Regions from separate parts of the Microbacterium sp. SORGH_AS_0888 genome, predicted to be linked through region 1. Evidence: predicted binding sites of a transcription regulator. Region 1 holds the regulator's gene; the other holds the start of a gene.

Evidence for each region. The regulator LexA, encoded in region 1, represses DNA repair genes until DNA is damaged. The targets are predictions, from matches to a motif close to TCGAACANNTGTTCGA.
Region 2: QE381_RS11415 (Rv2578c family radical SAM protein) is a predicted target of LexA. The motif match lies at 3,214-3,229, and genes of this name have one in related genera.

The regions. Positions count from the first base shown of each region.
Region 1 is NZ_JAUTAZ010000001.1:1,221,781-1,230,553, forward strand. It holds gene hisH (imidazole glycerol phosphate synthase subunit HisH) at 1-66, opposite strand, end outside; gene hisB (imidazoleglycerol-phosphate dehydratase HisB) at 63-674, opposite strand; gene QE381_RS06060 (histidinol-phosphate transaminase) at 671-1,756, opposite strand; gene QE381_RS06065 (LysM peptidoglycan-binding domain-containing protein) at 1,822-2,178, opposite strand; gene lexA (transcriptional repressor LexA) at 2,432-3,103, shown strand; gene QE381_RS06075 (VOC family protein) at 3,148-3,645, shown strand; gene QE381_RS06080 (hypothetical protein) at 3,642-5,075, shown strand; gene QE381_RS06085 (prolyl oligopeptidase family serine peptidase) at 5,085-7,217, shown strand; gene hflX (GTPase HflX) at 7,228-8,739, opposite strand.
Region 2 is NZ_JAUTAZ010000001.1:2,342,498-2,351,270, forward strand. It holds gene QE381_RS11410 (DEAD/DEAH box helicase) at 210-2,120, shown strand; gene QE381_RS11415 (Rv2578c family radical SAM protein) at 2,137-3,204, opposite strand; gene QE381_RS11420 (M15 family metallopeptidase) at 3,315-4,304, shown strand; gene QE381_RS11425 (hypothetical protein) at 4,371-5,507, shown strand; gene QE381_RS11430 (acyl-CoA dehydrogenase family protein) at 5,683-6,846, shown strand; gene QE381_RS11435 (ECF transporter S component) at 6,889-7,452, opposite strand; gene QE381_RS11440 (siderophore-interacting protein) at 7,449-8,318, opposite strand; gene QE381_RS11445 (energy-coupling factor transporter transmembrane protein EcfT) at 8,350-8,773, opposite strand, start outside.

The DNA.
Region 1 (8,773 bases):
CTTGACGGCGGAGTGGACGTTGCCCGAGCCGTAGTCGAGCACCGCGACGAGCGGGGCAGCGCTCACAGCGCGCCCTTGGTGCTGGGGATGCCGGACACGAGCGGATCGAACGCCTTGGCCTGTCGGAACGCTCGCGCGAACGCCTTGTATTCGGCTTCGGCGATGTGGTGCGGGTCGCGGCCCCCGAGGACCGTGAGGTGCACGGTCAGCCCCGCGTTGAAGGCGAGCGCCTCGAAGGTGTGACGCACGAGCGATCCCGTGAAGTGACCGCCGATCAGGTGGTGCTCGAAGCCTGCCGGCTCACCGGTGTGCACGAGGTAGGGACGACCGCTGATGTCGACCACGGCCTGAGCCAGGGCCTCGTCGAGGGGCACGAGCGCATCGCCGTATCGCGCGATCCCGGATTTGTCGCCGAGCGCCTGCCGGATCGCCTGCCCCAGCACGATCGCGACGTCCTCGACCGTGTGGTGGGCATCGATCTGGATGTCTCCGCTCGCGCGGACCGTGAGGTCCGTGAGCGAGTGCTTCGCGAACGCCGTCAGCATGTGGTCGTAGAACGGCACGCCGGTATCGATCGTGCTCGCACCCGTGCCGTCGAGATCCAGCTCGAGCTCGACGGCGGACTCGCTCGTGGCACGACGGATCGAGGCCGTGCGGGAGTAGAGGAGGGTCATGCGGCCGATCCTACCGAGGCCAGGGCGTCGAGGAACGCGGTCGTCTCGGCCTGCGTGCCGGCCGTCACGCGCAGGTGGTGCGGGATGCCGACGTCGCGGATGAGCACGCCCCGGTCGTACAGCCCCTGCCACGCGGCGGCCGTGTCGGAGACGCCGCCGAAGAGCACGAAGTTCGTCCAGGACTCGTGCGGCTGGTAGCCGAGCGCTTCGAGGGTCGCGGAGATGCGGTCGCGCTGGCCGACGATCTCGTCCACCATCGACAGCATGAGCGGGGCGTGGCGCAGCGCGGCGAGAGCGGCGGCTTGGGTGAGGGCGCTCAGGTGGTATGGAAGCCGGACGAGCCGGAGCGCGTCGATGACCGCCGGGTCGGCGGCGAGATAGCCGACACGGGCGCCGGCGAAGGCGAAGGCCTTGCTCATGGTGCGCGAGACGACCAGCCGCTCGCGGCCGGGCAGCAGCGTGACGGCCGATGCCGCCTCTCGCGGCGCGAACTCGTGGTACGCCTCGTCCACGATGACGATGCCCCGCGCGGCCTCGTACGCCGCAGCGATCACATCGATCGTGAGGGGGGTCCCGGTGGGATTGTTGGGCGCGCAGAGGAAGACGATGTCCGGGTCTGCCTCACGGATCTGGCTCGAGACCGACTCCGCGCTCAAGCCGTATCCCGCGTCCCGCGTTCCCGCGATCCACGCCGCGCCCGTGGCCCGTGTCAGCAGGGGATACATCGAGTAGGTGGGTGCGAATCCCATGGCCGTGCGCCCCGGGCCGGCGAAGGCCTGGAGCAGGTGCTGCAGCACCTCGTTGGAGCCGTTGGCTGCCCAGAGCTGGTCACGCGACAGGCCCTCGCCCAGGTAGTTGGCAAAGGCCTCCCGCAGCTGGGTGAACTCGCGGTCGGGGTAACGGTTGATGTCGCCGAGGGCGCGTGCCACCTGATCGAGGATGTCGTCGGCGACCTCCTGCGGCACCGGGTGCGTGTTCTCGTTGACGTTGAGCGCGACGGGCAGCGGCGCCTGCGGTGCGCCGTAGGGGACCATACCGCGAAGATCGTCGCGTATCGGGAGGTCTTCGAGTCGGGTGCTCATCCCTCAATCGTAGAGAATCGCGCACACGATCAGGTCGACGGCGGCGCCAGGAGAGCCCAGAACGCCTATCGCTGTGCGTACTCGGCCGGGATGGCGATGCGAGCGCCCGCCGACACATCGGAGTCGTCGAGGGCGTTCAGGCGCATGATGTCCGCCACCACATCGCGCGGGTCGGCGTTCGGAGCGACCTCTTCGGCGATCGACCAGAGCGACTCGCCCGCCAGCACGGTGACCGTCTGGAAGGAGCCGGTCGAGGCGCCCTGCTCGCCGGAGGCCAGCGCGGAGCCGCCGAACAGGACAGCCGCCCCGATCGCGATCACGATCGGGGTCGCGGCCAGCGCGGCGATGACGCGGCGACCGCGAGGCGTCAGGCGCAGACGCACGGTCGAGACCGCGGGTGCGGGGTACTGGATCGTGGACATCTCGGCTCCTTTCCGGGGAGAGATTCGCATCCGGCTTCCGGCCGGGGAGGTCGGATGCGAATCTCTCTTCCGAAGCTATATTCGATACTGGACGATGTCAAGACCGGATCGGATCCTTCGACCTTCGAAGGCGACACGCGGGAGTCCTCCCCTCGTGCCGCCGCCGGAGCGGATACGGTTTCGACACCAACACCGAATCACCGACCTCCGACATTCGAAGGGGCGAGCGGTACGGACCCAGGGAGACACGGACATGAGCGCACCGCAGAAGCCTCAGACCCGACGCCGGAAGAGCCTCAGCGACAAGCAGCTCGCGATCCTCGAGGTGATCCAGACCTCGATCGCCCGGCACGGGTATCCGCCGAGCATGCGCGAGATCGGCGACGCCGTCGGCCTCAAGTCGCTCTCGAGCGTCACCCACCAGCTGAACCAGCTCGAGCTCAGCGGCTACCTGCGGCGCGACCCGGGCAAGACCCGGGCGATGGAGGTCCTGATCGATCTGCCCGGCACCGCCGCGGAGAACCCGGCCGACACGGGACCGGCCGTCGGCGACGCCGCTCTCGTGCCGCTGGTCGGCCGCATCGCGGCCGGCGTCCCGATCACGGCGGATCAACAGGTCGAGGAGGTCTTCCCGCTTCCCCGCCAGCTGGTCGGGAAGGGCGACCTGTTCATGCTGAAGGTCGCGGGCGAGTCGATGATCGATGCCGCCATCTGCGACGGCGACTGGGTCGTCGTGCGGTCGCAGTCGACGGCCGAGAACGGCGACATCGTCGCCGCGATGCTCGACGGCGAGGCGACGGTCAAGACCTTCCGGCAGCGCGACGGCCACACCTGGCTGCTCCCCCGCAACTCGGCCTTCGAGCCGATCCTGGGCGACGAGGCCGTCGTGCTCGGCAAGGTCGTCGCCCTCATGCGCGCCGTCTGAGACGCCCCCTGCGGCCGGCGGGCCCGGTCTGCGACGATGAGCGGGTGGATGACTCACCCGCCGACCCGGCACTGGTGCCCGAGCTGCTGGTCAGCGATGCGGCACGAAGCATCGAGTTCTGGTGCGGGCTCTGCGGGTTCCGTGTCAGCTACCAGCGCCCCGAAGAGGGCTTCGCATACATCTCGCTGGGGTCCGCCCACGTCATGCTCGAGCAGCAGGGCGTCGGCCGGAACTGGATCACCGGACCGCTGGAACCGCCCCTGGGGCGAGGAGTCAACCTCCAGATCGGTGTCCCGAGCCTGGAGCCGATCCTCACCGCCCTGCAAGACGCGGGCCACCCGCTCTTCCTGGCATCCGAGACGAAGTGGTACCGCATCGACGACCGTACCGAGGCCGGCGTCGAACAGTTCCTCGTCACCGATCCCGACGGCTATCTCCTCCGGTTCCAGGCGTCGATCGGCCGCCGACGGATCGGCCACGAGCAGACAGGCCCTAGGGTGCCCCCGAGGGGGAAGCGGTCCCGTGGGGAGGCACGCGCGTGACGAGCACCGAGATCGAGCGCCTGCGTGAGCAGGTCGAGCGGCTCCGCGACGAGAACGCCGAGCTGCGTTCCGCGGCCCCGTCTCCCGGACGCGCCGTACGGTCCGCACCGGCCGGCCGGCGCTGGCGTGCGTGGGTCTCGGCGCTGTGCATCGTCCTGGCGACCCTGCTGGTGCCCGTGTCCGTCGTGGGCGGCTGGACGCGCGCGCAGCTGGTCGACGAGCAGCGCTTCGTCGACACCTTCGCACCCCTGGCGAAGGACCCGGCCGTGCAGGCGCTCGTGATCGATCGGACCAGCTCCGCGTTGGATGCGGCCATCGACATCGACGGCCTGACGAACGACCTGTTCGACGGCATCGCGACGCTCGATCTCCCCGCCGCGTCGCAGCGGGCGCTCGGTCTGCTGCGCGCGCCCGCGGCCGCCGGGGCGCGGAGTGCGGTGACCTCGGCGGTCACGCGCGTCGTCCAGTCCGACGCCTTCGCCACCGTCTGGAACAGATCCTTGGTCGCGGCGCACCGTGCCCTGGCGGCGGCCGCGACGGGGGGCGACGGCGACGTCCTCGCGATCTCCGGGTCCGGCGAGCTCCGCGTGCAGCTGGGGCCCGTCATCGACGAGGTCAGGTCGACCCTCGCGCAGCAGGGGTTCGCGCTCGCCGCCGCGATCCCCGCCATCGACGTCTCGATCGTCGTCGCCCGGTCGGATGCGTTGACGCTGGTCGGACCGCTCTACGTGCTCGCGGCGACCGTCGGCTTCGTGCTGCCGCTGGTCGCCGTGGCCCTCTTCCTGCTCGGTGTCCTCGTCGCCCGACGGCGTTCGACGGCCGCGCTCGGCACCGGCGTCGGCCTCGTCCTCGGCGCCGGCTCCGTGGCCGCGGGCGTCGGCATCGGCGGCGTGGCGCTCTCGCTGCAGGCGCCGGCGCTCGGGGTCCCCGCCGCCACGCTGCGCGCGGTCTACGACGCCGTCGTCGGCCGGATGCAGGACACGGCCGTCGTGCTCATGGTGCTGGGCATCGTGGTGGGGCTCGCCGCCTGGCTCGCGGGTCACTGGGCGCCGGCCCGCCGCATCCGGGCGGTGTCGTCGTCGCTGACGGCGAGTGCACGCCGCGGTCTCCGGGTCCGCGGCGTCGACACGGGCCGCATCGGACGATGGCTCTTCTCCCGGCGCCCGCTCGTGCGGATCGTGCTCCTGGTGCTCGCGATCCTCGTCCTCGCGCTCGCCACGCCGCTCACGACCGGCGTCGTGCTGGGGACGACCGCGGGGGTGCTCGTCGCCTGGCTCGTGCTCGAGCTCCTCGTCCAGGACCCGGGGGATGCCGCGACCACCGCCGCCGAAGCGGGCACGCTCGGGCGTCCCGAGGACGGCGAGGGCGAGAGCGTCGTCGTCGCGCGGAGCGCGGCTCCTCCGGTCGCGTCCGACGCCGACGCACCGTAGCGTGGCAGGGTGGACGCACTTCCGTATGGATCCTGGCCCTCGCCCCTGACGGCCGAGGCGGTCACCGCGGCCGCTCCCCGTCTCGACGGTGCTCGCTTCGCCGGCGAGGAGATCTGGTGGGGCGAATCCGTCCCGGACGAGGGCGGGCGGGTCGCGGTGCGACGGCGACGCGCGGACGGGACGATCGAGACCGTTCTTCCCGCGCCCTGGAACGCCCGCTCCTCGGTCCACGAGTACGGCGGCGGTGCTTGGACCGTCACGGACGACGGCGAGCTCGTGTTCGTCGAGCGCGCCGACGGCCGGCTGTGGGCTTGCCGTCCGGACGAGCGGCCGCGCCCCCTGACTCCGGAGGACCCGGCGCAGCGCTACGGCGGCCTGCGCTGGCAGTCCGCGCGACTGCTCGGCATCCGCGAGACGCAGGGCGAGGCGCGTAACCCGCGGCGGGAGATCGTGGCCGTGCCCCTGGACGGCTCGGCCGCCGCCGACCCGTCGCGGATCGACGTGCTGGCCGGTGGTGCCGACTTCCTCGCCCAGCCCGCGCTCTCGAGCGACGGGCGCCGGCTCGCGTGGATCGAGTGGGATCATCCGGCGATGCCGTGGGACCGCACGCGCCTGTGCGTGCGCGAGCTCGGCGCCGATGCGGTCACGCTCGTCGACCGCGGCACCGCCCCGCTGCAGCCCGAATGGGACGGGGAGAGCCTGCTGTTCGCGGACGACCCCGATGGACGCTGGAACCTGTTCCGGATGTCGGACGGCGCTCCGGCGCCCCTCTCGCCCGCCGACGCCGACACGGGCGGGGCGCTCTGGGTGCTCGGGGCCCGCTGGTACGGCGTCCTGGCGGACGGACGCGTGCTCGCGGTCCGCACCGACGGCGCGAGCCGGCTCGTCGTGATCGACGCGGACGGCGCGGCCACGGACCTCGGCCTCGACCTGACCGCCGGCGTCGCCGTGGAAGACGTGCGAGGCACCCGCGCGCTCGTCATCGGCGCGGGGGCGACGACGGAGTCCGCGGTGTGGCTGGTCGATGTGGATGCCGGCTCCGCGGAGCCGGTGACGGCATCCGCGGCGCCCTGGGACCGCTCGTGGCTGCCGACGCCGCGGGAGATCACGGTCGACGGTCCGCACGGCCCCGTCCATGCGATCGACTACGCGCCGAAGAACCCGCGAGTCGCCGCGCCCGCCGGCGAGCTGCCGCCCTATCTCGTCTGGGTGCACGGCGGCCCCACGAGCCAGGCGCAGCCGGCGGCCTCGGCGAAGGTGGCCTACTTCACGAGCCGCGGCATCGGCGTGCTCGACGTGAACTACGGCGGCTCCACGGGCTACGGACGGGCCTATCGCGAGCGGCTGCTGGGCCAGTGGGGCGTGGTGGACGTCGACGACGTCGCGGCCGCCGCGGAGGGGCTCGCTGCCTCGGGCGCCGCAGACCCGGACCGGCTCGCGATCGAGGGCGGCTCGGCGGGCGGCTGGACCGTTCTCGCCGCGCTCGTGAACACCGATGTCTTCGCGGCGGGCGTCTCCCGCTACGGCGTCGGCGATGCCCGGACGCTGGCGGAGGACACCCACGACTTCGAGTCCCGCTACCTCGATGCCCTCATCGGGCCGCTGCCGGAGGCGGAGGACATGTACATCGAACGGTCGCCGCTGTCGCACCCCGAACGGTTCCGGGTGCCGCTGCTGATCCTCCAGGGCGAGGAGGACGCGGTCGTGCCGCCCGCGCAGGCCGAGGCGATCCGCGCGGCGCTCTCCGCCCGCGGCGTGCCCTACGGCTATGTGCTCTACCCCGGCGAGGGGCACGGGTTCCGCCGCCGGGAGACCGTCGTCCATGCGCTCGAGTCCGAGCTCGCCTTCCTCGGCGAGGTGTTCGGATTCGCGACCCCCGACGTCCCGCCCTTCCCCCTCACGGTCGGCGCGATCACCTCGTCCGAGGGAGCGCACGGCCGCGAGCTCGTGATCGCCCCCGGCGCCGCCGCCTCCGATCACGGCGATCGGGACGTGGCGACCGCCGTGTCGCGGGAGCCGGTCCGTCCGCTCTACGTCCGCACCCCGGATGCGGCGTGGGCGGCCGTCTTCGCCGCCCACGGCTTCACCCCGGTCGACGAGAGCGGGCTCGCCGTCCTCCTGCCGGCGCTCGACGGAGCGTAGGCGCGCGGGCTCAGCGGACGTAGGGGGCGAGGCGTCCGGCGAGGGCGGCGGGCACGCGCGCGTGCAGCGCCGTTCCCCCGGCCTCGTGCTCCTGACCGAGGATCATGCCCTGCTCGTGAACCGCGGACACCAGGTCGCCCCGGTCGTAGGGCACGAGCGCACGCAGCTCGACCGCCGGCAGCGGCAGCGCCGCCTCGATCGCCGCCCGGAGCTCGTCGATGCCCTCGCCCGTGCGGGACGAGGCGAACAGGGCGGTCGGCTCGAGCCCCCGCAGCAGCAACCGTGCGTCCTCGTCGACGAGGTCCGACTTGTTGAACACCACGATCTCTCGCGTGTCCCGTGCGCCGACGTCGCCGATCACGTCGCGGACGGTGGCCAGCTGAGCCGCCGGGTCCGGATGCGACCCGTCGACGACGTGCACGATGACATCGGCGTCGCCGACCTCCTCGAGCGTCGAACGGAAGGCCTCCACGAGCTGGTGCGGCAGGTTGCGCACGAACCCGACCGTGTCGGTGAGCGTGTACACGCGGCCGTCCTCGGTCTCGGCGCGGCGCACGGTCGCATCCAGCGTGGCGAACAGCGCGTTCTCGACGAGCACGCCCGCGTGGGTGAGGCGGTTGAGCAGGCTGGACTTGCCGGCGTTCGTGTACCCGGCGATCGCGACGGCGGGGACGACGTTGCGCTTTCGCTCGGCGCGCTTGGCGTCGCGGGCGGGCGCGAAGTCGCGGATCTGGCGGCGCAGCTGCGCCATCCGCGTCCGGATGCGGCGGCGGTCGAGCTCGATCTTGGTCTCACCGGGGCCGCGCGAGCCCATTCCGGCGCCGCCCGCACCGACCTGTCCACCGGCCTGCCGGCTCATCGAGTCGCCCCAGCCTCGCAGCCGCGGCAGCAGGTACTCGAGCTGTGCCAGCTCGACCTGCGCCTTGCCCTCGCGACTCTTCGCGTGCTGGCTGAAGATGTCGAGGATGACGGTCGTGCGATCGATCACCTTGACCTTGACGACGTCCTCCAGCGCGCGCCGCTGGCTCGGGGCGAGCTCGGTGTCCGCGATGACCGTGTCGGCGCCGACGGCGGCGACGATCCCGCGGAGCTCCTCCGCCTTTCCCCGACCCACGTAGGTCGCGGGGTCCGGATGCGGACGCCGCTGGAGAACGCCGTCGAGCACGACCGCGCCCGCCGTCTCCGCGAGGGCGGCGAGCTCGCGGAGCGAGTTCTCGGCGTCCTCGGTCGCGCCCTGCGGATGCACTCCCACCAGGACGACGTTCTCCAGCCGCAGCTGTCGGTACTCGACCTCGGTGACGTCTTCGAGCTCGGTCGACAGGCCCGGAACGCGGCGAAGGGCCGCTCGCTCCTCACGGTCCCACTGCTCGCCGTCGGTGTCCGCTCCCGCAGCCGTCGCGGCATCCTGCAGCGCCTGCGCCTCGCCCGCCAGCCGCACGGTCGCGCGCGGCTGGGCACGGGAGAGCACCCGGTCGACGGGATCGGAGAAATCCTGGTCCGGCGCGTCTGTGCTGTCGGTCATATCGCCTTTCCGTGGGCTCGGGCCACGAGAGGAC
Region 2 (8,773 bases), 1.1 Mb from region 1:
GCTATGGTAGAGCGTCGGCTCTGGACTGTTTCGTTCTTGTGTGAGTCCCAGGGGCCGATGATGGGTGCCGATCGGCACGCATGACCATCATCGATAATGGCCCCGGCCGACGGTAGTCCGGGTATGCGCGGGTGCGCGTGCGGGTGTTCCCCGTGCGTGTCGCGGAGCGCAGCGCTGTTCTCGTGCGCACGACCCAGAAGGACACTCTCATGCCCAAGAACAAGAAGCCCGCCGGCGGTCGCCCGGCCAAGAACTTCGAGCCGCGCTACGGCTCGAAGACGAGCTACCAGGATCGCAAGCGCCGTCCCGGCGAGGCCTCGGCCGGAACGGCCGGCTCGAAGAGCCCGAACCACCGCGGCTACCGCGCCGCCGACGCCGAGCGTGCCGGCGCGCCCAAGCAGCGGTGGACGTCCCAGGAGCGTGCGGGTCGCGAGGAGGCGCGCAGCATCCGCTCGCAGGCGCGCGGCGACGAGCGTCCGCGTCGCGCGTTCGACGAGCGTCCGGCGCGTGCGCGTGATGACCGTCCTGCCCGGTCGTTCGATCGTGAGGAGCGTCCGCGTCGGTCGTTCGAGGACCGTCCCGCACGCTCGTCCGGCCGGGAGGACCGTCCTGCCCGGTCGTTCGACGATCGTCCGCGTCGATCCTTCGATGAGCGTCCCGCACGCTCGCACGACCGCGGCGAGCGGGGGACGCGTCCGCCGCAGGACCGTCCCGCGCGGTCGTTCGATCGCGCGGAGCGCCCGAGCCGGTCGTTCGGCGACCGCCCGTCCCGTCCTTCCCCGCGCGATGAGCGTCCGCGGCGCGACGACCGCAGGAACGATCGCCCGAACCGCTCCGACTGGAACGCGGCGCCGCAGCGCACCGCGGCGGCCGAGCAGCACGTCGACGTCGTCCACGAGCGGCTGCAGGCCGAAGCGGTCGATGCGAACGCCGTGACCGAGGCGTCCTTCGCCGAGCTCGGGCTCGGCGACAACATCGTGCGCGCCCTCGCCGAGCTGGGCGCGGCGAGCCCGTTCCCGATCCAGACCGCGACGATCGCCCCGATCATCGAGGGGCGCGACGTCCTGGCCCGCGGGCGCACCGGCTCGGGCAAGACGATCGCCTTCGGCGCGCCCCTCGTCGAGCGGGTGCTGCGCTCGAAGGCCGGCGTGAAGCGCGAGTTCGGGCGTGCCCCGGTCGCGCTGATCCTCGCGCCGACGCGCGAGCTCGCGCTGCAGATCGACCGGACCGTCCAGCCCATCGCTCGGAGCGTGGGCCTGTTCACCACCCAGATCTACGGCGGTGTGCCGCAGGCACGCCAGGTCGGCGCGCTGAAGAAGGGCGTCGACATCATCATCGGCACGCCCGGACGCATCGAGGACCTGCAGAACCAGGGCAAGCTCGACCTCTCCCAGGTCGGCGTCGTCGTGCTCGACGAGGCCGACCACATGTCGGAGCTGGGCTTCCTCGAGCCCATGCAGCGGATCCTGCGTCTCGTCGCGGACGGCGCGCAGAAGCTGCTCTTCTCCGCGACGCTCGACCGTGAGGTCGCGGCGCTCGTCGACGAGTTCCTGGTCGACCCGGCCGTCTACGAGGTCGCGGGGGAGGATCAGGACTCCGGCACGATCGACCACCGTGTGCTCGTGATCGACCACCGCGACAAGGCGGAGATCCTCACCTCGCTCGTCGACCGCGAGGGCAAGACGCTCGTCTTCGCCCGCACCCGCGCCTACGCCGAGATGCTCGCCGAGCAGTTCGACGACGCGGGAATCCCCGCCGTCGCCCTGCACGGCGACCTCAACCAGGCCAAGCGCACCCGCAACCTCCAGCGACTCACCGACGGCCGGGTCAGCGTGCTGGTGGCCACCGATGTCGCGGCCCGCGGCATCCACGTCGACGACATCGACCTCGTGGTGCAGGCCGACGCGCCGGACGAGTACAAGACGTATCTGCACCGGTCCGGTCGGACCGGTCGAGCCGGACGTTCCGGCACGGTCGTCTCGCTCATCGCGCGACAGCGCCGCCGTCGCATGACCGAGCTGCTGCAGCGCGCCGAGATCGAGGCGCCATTCGACGAGGTCCGCCCCGGTGACGATCTGCTCGAGGAGATCGCCGGCCGGCAGGTCGACCCCGTCTCCTGACCCGGCGCCTCCCGCGTCAGAACAGTCGCGGCTGCGCCTCGGCGCGAGGCCCGGTCGTGCGCACGGACGCGGCCGCGAGGGCCGTGGCGTGTGCGCGCACGGGCCGCGCGCGCACGGGCTCCTCCTCGGCGCGTCCGTCGAGACCGTGGTGCCGCAGGAGCGGGCGGATGCGGCGCGCCAGCCACTGGCGGTAGGGCTTGGGTGCGTTCACCGCGGCGCCCGGGTACAGCGCCCGGTAGGACGACATCAGGTCCGGCCGGCTCTGCGACAGCCACTGGAAGAACCACGGCTTCACGCCCGGGCGCAGATGCAGCGCGCCGTACACGACGCGGACGGCGCCGGCCTCGCGGATGCGACGCAGGGCGTCGTCGAGGGCGGCGACGGAGTCGGTCAGATGCGGCAGCACGGGCATGAGGAACACCGTCACGCGGAACCCCGCCTCGGTCGCCGCCCGGACCGTCTCCAACCGGGCCTGCGCCGTCGGGGTGCCCGGTTCGACCGAGCCCTGCAGGGCGTCGTCGAACACCGCGATCGACATCGCGAGGGAGATCGCGACGGACGTCGACGCCTCGCGCAGCATCGGGAGGTCGCGTCGGAGCAGCGTGCCCTTGGTGAGGATCGAGAACGGCGTGCCCGAGGAGGCGAGCGCATCGATGACGCCGGGCATGAGCCGGTACCGCCCCTCCGCCCGCTGGTAGGGATCTGTGTTGGTGCCGAGCGCGACGTGCTCGCGCCCCCACGATCCGCGCCGCAGCTCGTTGGCCAGCACCTCGGCGACGTTGACCTTGACCACGACCTGCGAGTCGAAGTCGCGTCCGGAGTCGAGCTCGAGGTAGGTGTGCGTGCCGCGCGCGAAGCAGTAGACACAGGCGTGGCTGCACCCGCGATAGGGGTTCACCGTCCAGTCGAACGGCATCGCGGAGGCGCCCGGGACCCGGTTGAGCGCCGATCGGCACAGCACCTCGTGGAAGGTCATGCCCGCGAACTCCGGGGTCGTGACCGAGCGCACGACGCCGCCGAACCCCTCGAGCCCCGCGAGCGCATCGGCATCCGTGCTCCCGAGCGACTGACCCTGCCACCTCATGCGTACGAGTAGAACAAGAATACGAATGAAGGTCAAGCGCACATGCGTACAAAGATACGAGATGCGACACGGTCGCGCGTGAGCGAGGCGCGACGGTCACAATAGGAGGGGTGAGCACCCGGGCGACAGACGCGGCCGACACCCGAAAGGCCGCTCGCGAGAGACAGATGCGCCGACGGCGGCGACGGGTCGCGATCGGCGCTCTGATCGTCGTGCTCCTCGCCGCCCTCGTGCTTCTCGTGCCGCGGGTCATCCTCTCCACCGCGGCGGTCGACGCCGCCCCTGCGGGGCCGGGCGTCGTCGTCGGTGGCGTCTACGAGCGCGCGCCGGTGGCGCAGGAGCTCCCGGTCCCGCAGCTCGCGGTCGTCGCGGCCGCGGCGCTCTGCGACGAGCCCGCGGTGCAGGCGGCGCTCGCGGCGAGGGACGACGAGGCGGTGGTCGAGGCCGCCGGCGGTGGCGAGTCCTTCCGCGCGGCCGTGATCGCCGGAGCCGCCCCCTGCATCTCGCTCTCGGACCCCGCGCGGCGCTGGGTCGTGGTCGACAAGCTGCGGCCGCTCAGCCCGCTGGACTACGAGCCCGCGAACCTCGGCTCGCTCAGCCAGGTCACCTCGCTCAACGGCGGGCATCTGCGGCAGGATGCGGATGCGGCGCTCTCCGCGCTCGGTGCGGGCGCTGCCGCGGCGGGCGTCGGCGACGTCGCGGTGCTCAGCTCGTACCGCTCGTACCGCACACAGGTCAGCACCTACGCGCAGCACGTGGACGACGAGGGTCAGGCGGTCGCGGACGCGGGCAGCGCACGACCCGGCTACAGCGAGCATCAGACCGGGCTCGCCCTCGACATGGTCGCCTGCGGCCGGGGATGCGGCGGGCTCGACGACTTCGGCGCGACGGCGCAGGGCCAGTGGGTCGCGCAGCACGCGTGGGAGTACGGCTTCATCGTGCGCTACGAGGACGGCTACATGGGCGTCACCGGCTACGAGTCCGAGCCGTGGCACCTGCGCTTCATCGGTCCGGCGCTCGCCAAGGCCTATCACGACGGCGGGTTCCACACGCTCGAGGACTTCTTCGGGCTGCCGCCGGCGCCCGACTACGCCGGCTGATCCCGCGCGAGCGGCGTCGTCCACACGCGGGGCGGCTCACCGCCCCGCGTTTCCTAGGCTGGCAGGATGCTGCGTCTCCTGTTCTTCGCCGGGCTCGGCATCCTGCTCGCGGCCGTCGTCGTCATGGTCGTCGGACCGCCCGGCGCCGCGTGGTGGGCGCTGCCGCTCGGGCTCGCTCTCATGATCGGCGCCGGCACGCTCGTCGCCATCGCGCGCACGACGCGAGGGGCGATCGGTCCCACGGCGCGTCAGGTCGAGGAGGCCGCGGCGTCGGGTCGCGAGGGCGTCGCCCGCATCGACGTCCTGCGCCAGATCGGGACGCAGATCAACGAGCAGCCCCTCTGCGAGCTCGACGTGAGCGTCCAGCCGCACCAGGGCGCCGCCTTCCGCACGACGATCCGCCGCGTCGTGCCGCTCACGGAGATCCCGCTGTACCAGCCGGGTGCGGGCTTCTCCGCGGTGCTCAGCGCGGGCGACCCGCCCGTCGTGGGCCTCGTCGCGCCGCAGGTCCTGCCGTTGCGCATGCCCGCCGCCGACACGCTGGCCTGGCGAGCGCCGGAACCCGGTGCCGGCTTCGGGCGCCCGCCGCTGATCGGTGTGGGGCGCCGCGGTCGCCCCCTGCGCATCGTCGCCTACGTGCTGGTCGCGGCGATCGCCGCGGCGGCCGTCGCCCTTCCCTATCGTGATGCCCTCTCGCAGACGATCGAGGCGCTCCCGCAGGGGCGGTGGCACGCCGATGTCCGTCAGCCCCAGCCGCTGTCCGCGGCGCTCGAGGCGCTCCGGGAGGCGATCGGCCACGACGTCGTCGACACGGTCGTCGTCGCGGCCGACTACGTGGCCGTCACCGCGCCGCTGCGGCCGGGTGAGACCGCGAGCGACCGCTGGACCTACCGTCGGGGAAGCGTCTCGCACGACGGCCCCGCGGGCACTCAGCCCGAGCTCGCCGCCGAGCAGTTCTCGCTCGACGATGTGGCGTGGGACCGGCTGTGGTCGCTCGTGCAGCAGGCCGCCGCCGCCGAGCGCATCGCCGATCCGGCCGCCACCACGATCACTGTCGATCGATCCGTCGACGACGACATCGACAGCGACACGTTCGCGCGGCCAGTGGGGCCCGTCGAGGTCGTCTTCGGCATCGGCGACGCCTACCGCAGCGCGTTCTACCGCGCCGCCGCCGACGGCACGGGGCTCGCGCGCACGAGCTGACCGCTCCTGGAGGCATCCCACAAACGGCGGCACGGAGTTCCATGAGATGTGCGATGCGATGTCACATCGGGCTGCCGCATCCACCCTCGGCTCGTTAGGATCGCAAGCGGCGACGACGCCCGTGCACACACCGGCGCCGCCTGAGCGATACCCGCAGAGGAAGGAACGGCGCACCATGGAGCGCGACATCTACGACGACGATCACGAGGCGTTCCGCGACGTCGTCATCGAGTTCATCAAGCGCTACGGCACGAACGAGAAGCGCGAGAAGTGGGACGCCGACGGCGAGATCGACCGCGCCACCATGCTCGCCGCGGGAGAGGCGGGGATCCTCGGGCTCTCGGTGCCGGAGGAGTTCGGCGGTGCCGGGATGCTGCAGGACTACCGCTTCCGAGCCGTCGTCAACGAGGAGACCATCAAGGCCGGGCTCGGCTCCCTCGCAGGTGCCCTCGGCATCCAGGACGACCTCGCCGTCCCCTACCTCGCGCACTTCGGCACGCAGGAGCAGAAGGAGAAGTGGCTGCCCGGCATGGCCACCGGCGAGGTGATCGGAGCGCTGGCCATGACCGAGCCGGGCGCCGGAAGCGACCTGCGGGGCGTCAAGACGACGGCGAAGAAGGTCGACGGCGGCTGGGTCGTCAACGGCGCCAAGACCTTCATCTCCTCCGGCAAGACGGCCGATCTGGTCGTGACCTTCGTCAAGACCGGCGAGGGCAACCGCCCCGACGCCTTCAGCCTGCTGCTCATCGAGAACGGCATGGACGGGTTCGAGCACGGGAAGAAGCTCAACAAGATCGGCTTCCACGGGCACGACACGGCGGAGCTCAGCTTCAGCGACGTCTTCGTGCCCGATGAGAACCTGATCGGCGGCGAGCCGGGTCACGGCTTCGTGCAGCTCATGCGCAACCTGCCGCTCGAGCGCCTCTCGATCGGCGTCGCAGCCGCGGCGGCCTCGGAGGCGGGCCTGAGGTGGACCCTCGACTACACGGCCAGCCGCGAGGCGTTCGGCCAGCCCGTCATCGACTTCCAGAACACGCGATTCACGCTCGCCGACATCGCCACCACGGTCGATGTGCTGTGGGCCTACGTCGACCGCGCGATCACGCTGTACGGCCAGAAGAAGCTCACGCCCGAGGAGGCCGCGAAGGTCAAGTTCTGGTCGACCGAGCGCGAGTGGGAGATCCTCGACAAGTGCCTGCAGCTGCACGGCGGCTACGGGTACATCATGGAGTACCCGATCGCGCGGGCGTTCGCCGACGCGCGCGTGCACCGGATCTACGGCGGGTCGAACGAGATCATGCGCGAGATCGTCGCGCGGCAGGTCACCGGCCGCCGGTGAGAGCGGAGGGGGATGCGGCGGCCCACTGGCGCATCCCCCGGCTCAGCCGGCGGCGGTGCCCGCCCGCCGGCGACGGGCCGTGCGGGCCACACCCGCCCGCGTCAGCCGGTCCGCGATGAGGATGCCGAGCCACGTGCCCACAAGCGGGGAGGCGATCGCCACGACGACGAAGGCCGCCAGCATCCACGGCGCGAAGGACTGCATGTCAGCCGCGGTCACCGACCACACGGCGTAGAGCGTCGCGACGACCGCGGTGCCGGCGTAGTACATCCACGTGTGCCAGCGGCGGTAGAGCGCGAGGAGGAACGGCAGCTCCAGCAGCAGCGCGTAGAGCACGTTCGTCACCACGATCGCGGGGCCGGTCGCCGACAGCGGCATGGCCACGAGCCCCGAGAGGAGGCCGGTGAGCACGCCCGCCCCCGGGCGCTCGAGGAGCCGCAACGCCACAACGAACCCGATCGACCAGGCGCCGTAGGCGAGCGCCGCCACGGGCGGAGCGATCGGAGCGAGCGCGGTCGAGAACGCGGTCGCGGGCACGGTCAGCAGGCCCGTGGCGACGCCGATCGCCGCGCAGGTCAGCAGGTAGGCGGTCGAGGCGTTCCTCATGCCGGGCTCTCCGTCCGCGCCGCCCGTGCGGCGGCGGAGGCGGCGCCCATCCGCCAGTACCCGCAGAAGCTCACCGCGTCCTTGTCCATGCCTCGGTCGTTCACGAGCAGGCGGCGACCGCCCGTCGCGAGCGCCTGCTCGCCGGCGATGAAGGCGTGCGGCCCGCCCGAGGGCAGCTCCGCCTCCCGCAGCGCGGCGAGCGCGCCCGTGCCGGGCGCGGCATCGTGCCCGCGGACGACCCACTGCACCGCCAGCCCCGCGGGACGGTCGAACTCGAGCGCGTCCGCGGCATCCGGGACCTCGACGATGGCGAGCCCGGTCGCCGTCTCCGGCAGGGATGCCGCGATCCCCGAGATCGCGGGCAGGGCCGTCTCGTCGCCCACCAGCACGACACGGTCGACGCCCCGCTCGGGGGTGAACATGATCCCCTCGTCGATGATCACGATGTCCTCGCCGGGAGCCGCGCTCGCCGCCCATCCCGAGGCGGGCCCGGCCGTGTCGTCGCGCTCCGAGCCATGGATCACGAAGTCGATGTCGAGCTCGGCACCCGCCCGCGTCGTCGCCGGGCGGAACGCGCGCACCGTGTAGTTGCGCATGACCGGGCGCATCCCGGCCGGGATGCGAAGGTACTTCAGATACCCGACGAGCGTGTTCGCCTTCGCCGGCAGGCGGGTCATCCCCTCCTCGCCGCCCAGCGGCAGGAACAGCCGGAACCACTGGTCGTACCCCATCGGCCGGAAGGCGTCGACCTCTCCCTCGCCGACGGTGACGCGCACCCAGTGGGGCGACAGCCGTGCCGTGCGCAGCACGCGCAGCCGGATCAGCCGCTGGTCCTCGGGCTTGACCATCTTGCTGTTGCGGGCCATGGGCTCCTCCTCGGGGCGACGACGGGGGCGATCAGAGCGGGGCGTTCCCGGGGGCGGTGAGTGCGAACACGGCGGCCGAGGCTGCCCAGGCGAGCACGATGAACACGACGTCGCGCGCGCGGAAGGGAACCAGGTGGCGCTCGGTGCGGGTCGGGTAGGCGCCGAACGCGCGGGCGTCCATCGCCATCGCGACCCGCTCGGCGTGCCGGATGGCGCCGGCCAGGAGCGGGACGACGTAGCCGAAGCCGCGTGCGGCTGCGGCCCAGGGGGTGCGGCCGGCATGGGCGCCCCGCACGCGGTGCGCCTGGCGGATGACCTCGAGCTCGTAGGCGAAGCGCGGCACGAACCGGAACGCCGCGAGAGCGGTGTATCCGACCCGGTAGGGCACGCGCAGCTGCTGCACGAGCGACCGCGCGAGGTCCGGACCGGCCGTGCTCATCCCCGCGACCAGGGCG